3 regions of the Neobacillus sp. DZ-9 genome follow, and region 1 is predicted to be linked to each of the others. Evidence: riboswitches for the same ligand, from Rfam matches in the RefSeq annotation. Region 1 holds a riboswitch; each other region holds the start of a gene.

Evidence for each region. A riboswitch is a leader RNA that binds a small molecule or an ion and turns the genes downstream of it on or off. The one in region 1 is predicted to bind S-adenosylmethionine.
Region 2: it holds a riboswitch for S-adenosylmethionine, as region 1 does, so the genes downstream of both, AC59HZ_RS23490 (homoserine dehydrogenase) here and AC59HZ_RS21325 (methionine biosynthesis PLP-dependent protein) in region 1, are expected to answer to the same signal.
Region 3: it holds a riboswitch for S-adenosylmethionine, as region 1 does, so the genes downstream of both, mtnK (S-methyl-5-thioribose kinase) here and AC59HZ_RS21325 (methionine biosynthesis PLP-dependent protein) in region 1, are expected to answer to the same signal.

What each region holds. Positions count from the first base shown of each region.
Region 1 is NZ_JCAIOL010000008.1:58,706-62,967, forward strand. Features, by position in the region: gene AC59HZ_RS21315 (polysaccharide biosynthesis protein) at 1-806, opposite strand, end outside; gene AC59HZ_RS21320 (helix-turn-helix domain-containing protein) at 1,387-1,740, shown strand; SAM riboswitch class I at 1,829-1,944, shown strand; gene AC59HZ_RS21325 (methionine biosynthesis PLP-dependent protein) at 2,026-3,138, shown strand; gene metC (cystathionine beta-lyase) at 3,138-4,262, shown strand, end outside.
Region 2 is NZ_JCAIOL010000009.1:223,210-227,471, reverse strand. Features, by position in the region: gene AC59HZ_RS23495 (glycosyltransferase) at 1-1,035, opposite strand, end outside; gene AC59HZ_RS23490 (homoserine dehydrogenase) at 1,208-2,440, opposite strand; SAM riboswitch class I at 2,514-2,626, opposite strand; gene AC59HZ_RS23485 (GNAT family N-acetyltransferase) at 2,704-3,375, opposite strand; gene AC59HZ_RS23480 (GNAT family N-acetyltransferase) at 3,397-4,059, opposite strand; gene AC59HZ_RS23475 (carbon-nitrogen hydrolase family protein) at 4,071-4,262, opposite strand, start outside.
Region 3 is NZ_JCAIOL010000002.1:374,917-379,178, forward strand. Features, by position in the region: gene AC59HZ_RS06355 (DUF2087 domain-containing protein) at 1-560, shown strand, start outside; gene mtnK (S-methyl-5-thioribose kinase) at 653-1,837, opposite strand; SAM riboswitch class I at 1,937-2,090, opposite strand; gene AC59HZ_RS06365 (pyridoxal phosphate-dependent aminotransferase) at 2,286-3,464, shown strand; SAM riboswitch class I at 3,543-3,651, shown strand; gene mtnW (2,3-diketo-5-methylthiopentyl-1-phosphate enolase) at 3,726-4,262, shown strand, end outside.

The DNA.
Region 1 (4,262 bases):
ATCTTTTCAATATCCAAATCGATAGGATCTCTGCCTAATAGATCCTCTACTTGAACATCACGGAACTGACTAACTGAAACCTTCCCCGTGACTATATCCTCAAGCATAGGTAGGATTTGCGTTTTAGCAGGTGTTTTAGCACATTCCTGAAAAATAATATTTAACTCTTTTCTGCCTAATGAAGGAATGGCAATAACAATATTATCAATGCGAAGTTCATTAACAACCTGAACAATAGAGTTTACTCCCCCAACAACTGGTATTCCTAAAATATCTAATTGCTGTTTGTGAAGATCATCATCAATAAACCCAACAGGAAATAGATCCGCCCCTTGATTTTTAATGAGCTGCCGGGCCACCATTGTCCCTGCTGAACCCGCGCCAACAATTAAAGTCCGTTTTTTATTATGGTTATTATTAATAAGCGAATCACGGTACAGTCTCCAAAAAAAACGGGATCCACCAATTAAAAAAATATGGAGAAACCATGTGTTTACTAGTAGACGAAACTGTATTTCAAGAGTGAAAAACTTCTGAAGTAAAGCTGCCACAATAATTGATGCAGTTACCACCTTAAATATAATTAGCAATTCTCCTATACTCGCATACTCCCAAGCTTTTTTATACAGTTTAAAATATAGCGAGAATAGGTGATGGCTAACTAGGATAGTTAAAGAAGTGACAATAATCGAAAAAGTAATGACATGTACAGTTGCATCTACCAAGAATCTGCTGAAAAAAATTGCGGTTAAGACAATACAGGAATCAACTAAAAAAAATAGAGACACTCTCTGTCGGTAAGTCATACTTTCTCCCCTTTGAATAGAGTAATTAAAATTAAAGATTTTGATTATCCATCTTCTTAAAGTAAGGATCATCAAAATCTTTAATCGGTAATAGTAGGGCATCAAACCCTCCCTCACATCACACTCCCGACGACGAAACGCGTCTAAGGTATTTTGCAACCCACAGCATGACCGAGTGCCTTCATTGATAATGGTAAGAAGACATCACCTATTATTAATAGAACACCTCGTTTTTAATATAGAACAATTCAGATAAAAAAATTTTTACCTTTACCCTTTAATTTTTTTGTTCCAGCTATAAGTTTATTCTGTATAAAGAACATTATAATCCCTTTATAAAAAAATGCAAATTAAAAAAAGTTGAAATTCGTTTACTTTTCCATGATAACCAGCATATATCTATCATTTTTTTGCATTTTCATATAAATATGTTCTTTAAATAGAACGAATTATATAGTATACTATTTTTACCAAAGAATGCTTAATTGAATAATGTTTTTCGTTTGAGCGAACAGTTAACTTGCTAGATTTATAACATTTTTACTACATATAAAATAAATATGGTAATGAGGAGAAACTTATGATTGGAGAGCGTATAAAGAAATTAAGAGAAGAAAAAAAATTTTCGATTACAGAGCTGGCAGAGTTAGCAAATGTCTCTAAATCTTATTTAAGCTATATTGAGCGTAATCTTAATAAAAACCCTTCTATTCATTTTTTAATGAAGCTGGCAAAGCCTTTAGATGTTTCCATGGAGTTTTTACTAACGGGATTGGATCAGTCTGATAATCCTTCGAGTCCAAATGGGAAGGAACTACTGGACGAGGAGTGGCAATTTATTATCGAAAAAGCCATTAATGATGGCATGAATAAGGATGACTTTAAAGAATATATAAACTTTATTAAATTTAAAAACTGGGAAAAAAGAAGATGAAAGCGCTTTAATCAATTAAATGGTTAAAAAACCAATTGACACAATGTCCTCTTTGTAGTAAATTTTATAAAAAGTCAAAATATTTATTTTCTTATCAAGAGAGGTTGAGGGAATGGCCCGAAGACACCTCAGCAACCTTCAATGTATTTTTCATTGAAAAGGTGCTAAGTCCTGCAAATTATTGGTTAATTTGCTAGATAAGAAGAATGACAATGTGGTCGTTTAGCAAAAGTCTTCTTCTTATAAGAAGGCTTTTTTTATTTATATAAACAAGGAGTGTGCATTATGTACAAAATTGATACGAAATTAGCTCAAATTGGAAATCGAAGTGAGACTGTAACTGGAACCGTTAACCCGCCTGTTTATTTTTCAACTGCCTTCCGCCACGAGGGGATTGGGCAATCAACTGGGTTTGATTATATCAGAACCGGAAATCCAACACGCCAGCTTCTTGAAAAGACAATCGCGGATTTAGAAGGCGCTGATCAAGGGTTTGCCTGCAGCTCTGGGATGGCCGCTATATTAACGATTCTTGCCTTATTTGAATCCGGTGATGAATGGCTTGTAAGCGAGGATTTATACGGCGGAACCTACCGTCTATTAGAAAAAGGCTATAAAAAGTGGGGCTTGAACAGCCAATATGTGAATACGTGTTGTCCGGAAGAGATCGAAAAGAAAATTACTCCGCAAACAAAGGCTATTTTCCTTGAGACTCCAACCAATCCGCTTATGCAGGAATCCGATATTGCTGAAGTATCCAAGATTGCCAAAAAGCACGGGATTCTCCTGATTGTTGACAATACTTTCTATACTCCTCTATTGCAGCAGCCGATTGCACTTGGTGCAGATATCGTTATCCACAGTGCAACGAAATATTTAGGCGGACATAATGATGTTCTTGCCGGGCTAGTTGTCGCAAAAGGCAAAGAACTTTGTGAAGCATTGGCCTTCCATCATAATGGCGCGGGTGCTGTCTTAAGTCCTTTTGATTCCTGGTTATTAATGCGCGGAATGAAGACTTTATCGCTTCGGATGAAACAGCATGAGAAGAATGCAAAGGCTGTGGTTGAATATCTTTCTAATCATGAAGGAGTAACAGATGTCCTCTATCCAGGAAGAGGCGGAATGGTTTCCTTCCGTGTTAAAGACGAATCGTGGGTTAATCCATTTTTACAAAATTTAAAACTGATTAGTTTTGCTGAGAGCTTAGGCGGCACCGAAAGCTTTATCACTTATCCAGCAACGCAAACCCATGCGGATATTCCAGAAGAAATTAGAATTCAGTCCGGTGTATGTAATCGTTTGTTGCGTTTCTCTGTTGGGATTGAAGATGCGGAGGATATCATTTTTGATTTGGAGCAGGCATTAGCCAAAGTTAACGAAGGAGTGATTGTGTAATGGAGACTGAAGAATATTGTTTTGAAACGAAGCTTCTTCATAACCGGCATAAATTTGATCCCGCTACAGGAGCTGTCAGTGTACCGATTCAGCATGCATCAACCTTTCATCAATTTGATATTGATAGTTTCGGAAAATATGATTATGCCCGCAGTTTAAACCCAACTCGTGAAGCGCTTGAGGATGTGATTGCGGAGCTCGAAGGCGGAATTAAAGGCTTTGCCTTTTCTTCCGGAATGGCTGCGATTTCGACTGCATTTCTACTTTTATCTTCTGGTGATCATGTTGTGATCACTGAAGATGTTTATGGCGGTACGTTCCGTATGGTTACTGAGGTGCTTACTCGTTTTGGAATTGAGCATACTTTTGTCGATATGACTGATTTGGATCAAGTGAAACAAGCCATTAAACCGAATACGAAGGCATTTTATGTGGAAACTCCATCGAATCCTTTATTAAAAGTAACGGACATTCAGGCAATTAGTGTGCTTGCGAAAGAAATTAAAGCTTTAACCTTTGTGGATAATACTTTTCTTACACCAGCATTACAAAAGCCTTTAGAGCTAGGCGCGGATGTTGTTCTCCATAGTGCGACCAAGTTTTTATCCGGACATAGTGATGTTGTGGCTGGCCTTGCTGTGGTAAAGGACGAAAATTTGGCAAAGCGGCTATATTTCTTACAAAATTCCTTCGGTGCTGTTCTAGGAGTTCAAGATGCCTGGCTGGTGCTTAGAGGACTGAAGACGCTTCATGTCCGGTTGGAGCACTCCCAAAAATCCACATTAAAGATTGCCCAGTTTTTACAGGATAATCCGCTTGTTAAAAAGGTTTATTATCCTGGTTTGGAAGACCACCCTGAATTTGAATTACAGAAGTCCCAGGCTGAGGGAGCAGGCGCTGTTTTATCGTTTGAGCTGGATGATGAAGAAGCGGTCCGCTCGTTTGTTTCAAATGTAAAAATCCCTGTCTTTGCAGTTAGCCTTGGCGCAGTGGAATCGATTTTATCGTATCCGGCAAAAATGTCCCATGCTGCCATGCCGCAGGCAGAAAGAGAAAAGCGTGGAATCAAAAATAGTTTGCTGCGGCTATCTGTTGGATTAGAAAACCCTGATGACATAATAAAG
Region 2 (4,262 bases), on a different contig from region 1:
CTCAGGAAAGATACATGAATAAATCTTCTTAGAATGCATCACACCTGACAAAATAACCTTATTTTGAGATTGATGATACTTAAAATGCTTTTCAACAAAATCTGGTTCTGTAATCATTTCAGCATCTAGAAAAATCAGGATGCTCCCTTTTGCTGCTTGAATACCTAAATTTCGCACATTTGCTCTTCCAAGATTACTTTTATTACGGATATATTTAAAATGATAAGGTGGATTATAACCTTTAAGATTTTCTTCTGTTTGGTCAGTAGATGCATCATCTATAAAGATTACTTCTATTTTTGAAGGATTAAATGTTTGTTGTTCGAGTGAGTAAAGGGTAAATATATTGAGTGGAAATTTATTATAAGATGGAATAATGATACTGACTTCAATATTTTGATTCTTTTTATTTTCTCTGTTTGCCTTACTAGTTTTTTGGGTGGTTTGGGTGTTTTTTTGCTTCACTCTTACATCCGTTTCTTTTACAGGACGATCTGGCCAAATTCCGTAAAGCCCCTCTTTGTTTCTACTTATCTGTTGATTCATATAAGTCTTAAGTTGTTTATTAGTCCGGCAATGGTCCCAAAGCCTAATCTCTTTGATTTCTCCTTTAAAAGATCCGCCTGACAAACTACCAATAATCCCTGTCGGGTAGACATACCTTTTAGGGCTTCGTTCACCAATTTTCACAAATTCACCATTAATGTATAAATACGGATATCTATTATCATAAACAATGGCAATATGAGTAATATCGTTAATTTCTGTTTCATGTACTAACACGGCAAAAGTATTTATTTCCGTATGTTCAAGGACAATTACTCCATTTTTTCCCACTGAAACACTAATTCCTGCTTCATCATAATACTCCCCATTTCCTGGTCCAACCATATAATTTTTCCCATCTGCATTTACAGGTTTTTCGCGTGATTGTTTATCAATCCGATGAACGCTTTCTGGTTTCACCCAAAACTCATAAGTGAATGAATTAATAAGCTTGGTCAGCAAAAGTTCATATAAGCTATTTCCTAACATGCCGCCCCCTCCATTCCCTTGTATTCAATAACTAGTCCATAGGTCGAGCTTTTACACAATATGCTCAACATACGATTATGTCTAAACTTATCCCTAGTTACGAACGATTTTTTCTGATTATTTTCAAATTCTTAAAAAACTAAAAAAAGAGGGCTGCTGCCCTCTTTTTTTACTATTGAGCTGTCAATACTTTGTCTTCATTTGCTGCCTGATACTCACCCACTATTGGGAAATAAGAAATTTCCTTATCTTGATTAGCCAGCCCCTCTACATCCCTCTTTGTCGCCCTGATTATATAGGCTTGTTTGAATGTTTGTTCAATCAAGTTAGACGGAATGCTTTGAAAATAATTGCTCTGAGCATGTACAAACCAAAGCTCTTCTTTGCAGCTTCTTTGCAGGTCAGAAACTGTCGTATCCTCAACTTTAAATGTTCTATCCTTCTGATTATTTAGGCAGACATATACCAAATCTTCGATAACTGCACTGGCGGTAGGAAACATTCCCGCTCCTGGTCCTTGCAGTGTAATTCTGCCAACAATATCTGAATGAACACTAACAGCATTCTCGACGCCCTCTACATGATAAAAAGGATTCTCCTTCCCGACAAGAGCCGGCTTAACAGATACCTGTATTTGGCCGCCTTCCTTAGAGATACTTGCAATATGTTTAAACCTCAATCCTAACTTTTCGGCAGCGTCAATTAATTCACTTGTGATGGAAGTGATTCCTTCACGTTCAACATCCTGCCAATTCGGTTCTTCCCCAAATGCAATTCGGCTTAGAATCATTGTTTTGTAGAATGCATCGAAGCCTTCGACATCATTGGTTGGATCTGCTTCTGCATAACCATTTTCTTGAGCCTGAAGCAGTGCTTCGGCAAAGGACCATTTCTTTTCTCTCATTTCGGTTAGGATGAAATTCGAGGTCCCATTTAATATTCCTTGAATTTGTTGAACCCGGTTAATTTTTAATAGTTGTTTTAGTGTTTGAATCACCGGGATTCCCCCGGCAACTGTGGCTTCAAAGCCCACAGAGACGTTATTTTGTTCTGCAAGCTCATTCAGTTGTTTTCCATGGTGTGCAAACATTTCCTTATTGGCTGTAATAATGTGGCAGCCCCGCTCAATTGCTTTTTGCAAAAATGTAAAGGTCGGCTCCTTGTTTACAATGGCTTCAATTACAATATCAAGCTTTGGCAAGTTGAGTATCTCTTCAAAGTCTGTAGTTATTAAAATATTTTTACGAATATTTCTTTCCCTCTGTTTATTTTTAATTAGAATTGCAGCCACTTCCACTTTCTTGCCTAAAACGGCTTCAAGGTCGTAAGCATGTGATTCAATCGTCCGGTAGACACCCTCACCCACCGTACCAAAACCTAAGATTGCCACCTTTATAACAGTCATTTTTTGCACCCCTTCAATAAATAGTTTGAAAATACGAAAAACCCTCTTCATAAGAAGAGGGCTTGGATTCCTCCTCTTATCTATCAGGTTTTATAAAAACCTGCAGGAATTAGCACCTTTTCAAGGATTACCTTGAAGGTTGCCGGGCTTCATCGGGCCATGTCCCTCCGCCGCTCTGGATAAGAGATATATAATTTTTCATTAAATTTCCAAGAATATAAAATGAATATTAGCTGAATCTTCTGTCAAAGTCAATAGTTTTTTTATAGAGGCAATAATTCAATTGTTTCCTTGTTATCGATTTTTTCTATCATAAAAAGCCATTCCTGCGGTTTATTAGAAAGCACTGAATAATACGTAGTGAGAAAATCTTTTACAAGCGCTGCAGGCAAACGATGTACCTCATCGCTTGTAGGCATATAGCATAAATCTAGGCCGGAGACAGCCTCACCGTTATTTTCCCATGATGGATGAACGTAAGCTAGATCTAAACGTTTATACCCTAGGTGGGATAGTACCTCCCTGCGAACATAAGGATCCATCACTTTTACACCGCCAAATTCATGATGTTCCACTCTATATGGATCATAAATTTCAGCGAACATACCAAATAGCTCTTTTTCGTTCTCTTTTGCAAGCAATTGTAAATCCTTCAAACGATTCTGTGCTAAAAATCGGCCAATGCCTAACCCTGGTTTACTGATAATGGTGAAGTCTGTCATTGCGATATTCCAATCAGGGTAATAGCGGTATTCTGTAGCTCCAACTACCTGTTCATCATCAATAGCAACAAACACGCGGATACTTGGATCTTCTAATGGTTCTTTCCATAACTCATAATCCAATACTTCCTCAGGCGGGAATATCTTCCCCATTAAATCATGAAGTTTTTTAAAATTTGGGTCATCAATATTTGTTATTCGTTTATACTCCAATTGTAAATAATCCCCCATTCTTTATTTGAATGGATTCCTCCATTCCATAATCGCTGCATGATTACAGGATTCTTCATCATCTAGATAATTTGTTGAAACACCTAAGGGCACACGGCCGCAGCCGAGGAGAAAGGTAATGACAGGATCCTTTACATCCCCCTTAATGATGGCATCCAGGTATTCTTCGGGCGTCATTTGATGCGCCACTTTATGATAGCCTGGCATCCTGCCCCCACCAAGCAGACGGTCAAACCCCTTTTCAATCACAACATGATACATGGCCTGCATCATTAACTTACCAAGCCCTAGTTTTCGGAACTTTGGGCGAACGCTAATATCTACAATATACAAGGAACTTCCATTCGGCTTATGGTTACGAATATACCCGTGGTCTGTGATTTCTTCCCAAGAATGATTCATTTCTTTTGGATCAAAATCCACACATAGTCCGGTAAGTGATCCTGCTAATACTCCATCTACTTCCACACATATAGAACCTTCTGGGAAAAGGGTAACATGGTTATTTAATTGCTCTTTATTCCACCATAATTCTGATGGAAAAGGAGGAGGAAAGCATTCCGCTTGGATCTCTATGAGCTGGTCAAAATCCTCTTTTGAATAATTACGAATGATAACCGGCATTGGTTTTTCCTTATCGAAAACAAAAAATTCACTTCTGTACATCCGAACACATCCTACTTTTCCCAATCAGGGTATAAATCAATTCTGCGGTCACGCCAGGTTGTAACAGAACCACGTTCGCGGACTTCATACAAAAGATCTAAATCAAGATCGGCTGTCACAACCATATCATCATTGATTTCCCCTTCCACTAAAATGCCGCGCGGCGGGAAAGGAATATCATTAGGAGTAATAATAACTGCTTG
Region 3 (4,262 bases), on a different contig from region 1:
TCTATAAAACAATGGGGGATCCAACAAGGGTTAGAATTGTTTCACTTTTAGCTAAAGGACCTCTGCATGGACAAGCGATTGCAGGCAAGCTTGGCTTAACCGCACCAACAATTACCCATCACTTAAAAAAATTGCGCGAGGTTCATCTGGTATATGAAAGAAGAGATAAAAATACTATTTACTTTTATTTAAATAGTTCTTTAATCAAACAGCAGGCCGAAGTACTCTCGCAGCTATTAGAAAAAAGGGGGGAGGAACTGGAGAATATGGTGGAAGATAGTCTTGAAAGGCAAAAAATAATTGAGAATTTCTATACTAGAGAAGGAAAATTAAAAAATATTCCTGCACAGCGGAAAAAGAAATTAATCGTGTTTGAGCATATGGTACAGGGATTAAAAAATGGAAAGAAATATGAAGAAAAAGAAATAAATGAGTATATTAAACAATTTCACGAGGATTATGCGACGATTCGCCGGGAATTCATCATTAATCATTATATGTATCGGGAAAATGGAATTTATGAACTAAATCCAGAAGAAATGTGGGCGAAGCCTGAATGAAACAGCAATCCGAACCTTCGGATTGCTGTTTCATTACTAAAGGTTCTTTTCGTAAACTTTGTTAATTAACAATTTATGCAAAAATAGCCTTACTAAATTACCGTTTCAACTACATGAATAAACTCTTGTAGGTCTTTGATTTCTTTTCGAAGTTTAATTAGGTTTTTACCAAGTTCCAATGTCTTCAGTTTAGCAGCTAAACGTATTTCTTTATTTTCGATTGAATCCAAATCAGCAACATGTGCAAGACCGATGGTTCTTCTAATTAATTCACAGCCGGCAAAACCTAGAGAGTCATCGAAAAATTTAGATAAATTATATTTCAAGAATTCAGATGTTTTTGCTATAGGTTCCTTATTCTCTCGTTCCCACAAATGAGAAAATTGATTTTCAAATACATTCCAGACTGTTTCAATATGCTTGATAAAGATATCACGGTTTTTATCGTTCACAATGACCTGGAAAAGTAGGTTGGCAAATACTTGGCCGATATCAAATCCGGCAGGACCATAAAAAGCAAATTCAGGGTCAATAACTTTTGTTTCCGAATGATCGGCAAAAACGCTTCCAGTATGGAGGTCACCATGAAGGAGAACTTCTGCATCGGTTAAAAAGCTTTTTTTCAAAATATTAACATGATGCTTCAATGCCTCATCCTGCCAAAGTTTTTCAACTGCCGGCCTTAATTCAGCTTCAAAATTATTTGTCTCTGCATCATAAAATGGATCTGTGAAGATTAAATCCTCTGTAATTTTGCATAGTTCAGGATTGATAAACTGCTGTACTCTTTCTTTTTTAACTGCAGGACCTAAACCATAATCTGAGGTGTAAAATAAAGTTTTAGCGAGATATTCTCCAAGATGCTGTGAGATTAATGGATAGGCTTCTCCTTGGATAAAGCCTGTTCTTGCAATCAAAAGGTGAGACAAATCCTCCATGACCGTTACAGCGAGTGCATCATCCGTGTAATAAACCCTAGGTACAAAATCAGGGGCAATTTGGCCAAAAATTTTTAAGGCGTCTGCTTCAATCTTGGCTCTTTTTAGGGTTAAAGGCCAGCTTTCCCCAACTACCTTTGCGTAAGGAAGGGCTTGTTTGATAATGATGCCTTTATCATGCTGTTTATCGACAATATGAAAAACAAGGTTTAAGTTGCCGTCACCAATTTCCTTGCAGGTAAGGTCCGCATTTTTAGGAAATACATTTAAACTTAATGCTAGATCAATTGCTGCAGCTTCGGTTAATGGTTGATAGGTTTGTTGTTTTAATAGGCTCATTGTTTTATTCTCCTTTTTGGAGGCTTGGATGTGCATGGAGCACAAAAAAGCCTCTTTCTTTTTTGAAAGAGGCTCTGAAGACATTCATGTCTGTCGCACCTCTTATCTTTCAGAAAGAACATCCTTCTGTTGGAATTAGCACCGTGCCTTTTTGGGGTTTTCCCCGGCGAAAAATCCGCCCCATTTGATAATGGTTTATGGTCGGTTGCTGGGCTTCAAAGGGCCAAATCCCTCAGCCAGCTCATGATAAGAGTATCTTTTTATAAATTTAATAATCTGATAAGTACTATAACAGGATAAAAAGATAAGTGTCAATATTTTTTGGAAATTATTTGTATTGCCATCTAAAACGTTTCGGAATTTTTACTTTACAAGTAAATATAAAAGTTATATCATTTGTGACTAGAATTTCAAACTAAAATTGAAATAGTTAGAGCAGGTGAGAGTATTGAAACAATTTCCGCCATCAAATCTTTTAAATAGTCTTCCAAAACAATTTTTTGCCTCCCTTGTGAAAAAGGTTGGTCAATTTCTTGAACAAGGCTATGATGTTATTAATTTGGGACAGGGAAATCCTGACCAGCCTACACCCGCGCATATTGTTGCCAAGCTTCAGGAAGCAGCAGCCAATCCCATCAACCATAAATATTCGCCCTTCCAAGGACATCAATATTTAAAACAGGCTGCATCAGAATTTTATTTGAGAGAATATGGAGTTACCCTTAATCCAGATAAAGAAGTCGCCATTCTTTTTGGCGGCAAAGCTGGCCTAGTAGAAATACCTCAGTGTTTGTTAAACCCTGGTGACACCATTCTGGTCCCAGATCCAGGCTATCCCGATTATTGGTCTGGTGTCGCCCTTGCGCAAGCTGAAATGGCGATGATGCCGTTAAGAGAGAGTAATCATTTCTTACCAGATTATGAGGAACTGTCACCGGAAATTTTATCTAATGCTAAATTAATGTTCCTCAACTATCCTAATAATCCGACAGGAGCAACTGCTACGGCTGAGTTTTTTGAGGACACTGTCAAGCTTGCCAGTAAAAATGATATTTGCGTTGTCCATGACTTTGCCTATGGGGCAATAGGTTTTGACGGAAAAAAACCAATCAGCTTCCTGCAGGTGGAAGGAGCAAAAGATGTGGGGATCGAAATTTATACACTTTCCAAAACCTATAATATGGCCGGCTGGCGAGTGGGGTTTGCTGTAGGAAATGAAAGTGTTATTTCGGCCATCGAGCTTTTGCAGGATCATCTATATGTAAGTTTATTTGGTGCTGTTCAGGAAGCTGCAGCTGAAGCATTAACTGCATCACAAGATTGTGTGAAGGAATTAAATCAGCTTTATGAGAGAAGAAGGAATGTCCTAATTGACGGCTTACGCTCGCTAGGCTGGGATGTTACCGCACCTAAAGGATCCTTTTTTGCATGGTTAAAGGTCCCCGATGGACTAACGTCAGAGGAATTCGCTAACATTCTTCTCGAACAGGCACATATTATGGTCGCTCCAGGTATTGGCTTCGGTCAATATGGAGAAGGTTTTGTCCGTGTTGGACTTTTATCATCTGAGGAGCAACTAAGGGAAGCTGTCGGAAGAATTAGCAGTTTAGAAATTTTTGAAAAATAGGTTGACATTTTATTTCTTTCTTGGGATAATCCAAACTAAAGTTAACCAATGTGAAAATAATGAATATTACAAATCGTTTTCTTATCAAGAGCAGGCGGAGGGACTAGCCCAATGAAGCCCGGCAACCGACTTAAACCATTTTTAAGCACGGTGCTAATTCTTGCAGCGAACAGCTGATAGATGAGAAGATGTTAGTTTGGTAATGCTAACCTCTTCTTTTCGAAGAGGTTTTTTTATGTTATTACGAAAGGAAGTGTAATAATGTCTGAATTAATCGCTACATATTTACTGCATGATGAAAAAAATCCAGACAAAAAAGCAGAGGAAATTGCACTGGGACTGACAGTGGGTTCATGGACAAATTTGCCCGAACTCGAACAAAACCAATTACGAAAGCATAAGGGAAGGGTCGTTTCCATCGAGGGAATTCATTCGGAAAAAGAAAATCAAACCTTGATTCGTATTGCCTATCCGACACTTAATTTTTCAAATGATATACCGGCGATTTTAACAACTGTTTTTGGAAAACTTTCTTTGGATGGAAAAATAAAATTACTGGATTTGGAGTTTGCCGAAAATATTAAGCGTTTATTCCCAGGCCCGAAATTTGGGATTGAGGGGATTAGAGCGAAATTAAACGTATATGATAGACCGCTTTTAATGAGCATCTTTAAAGGAGTACTTGGTAAAGATCTTTCTTTTTTAGCCGAGCAGCTAAGGCAGCAGGCACTTGGTGGTGTCGATCTTGTTAAAGATGACGAAATTCTTTTTGAAAATGCACTAACACCCTTTGAAAAA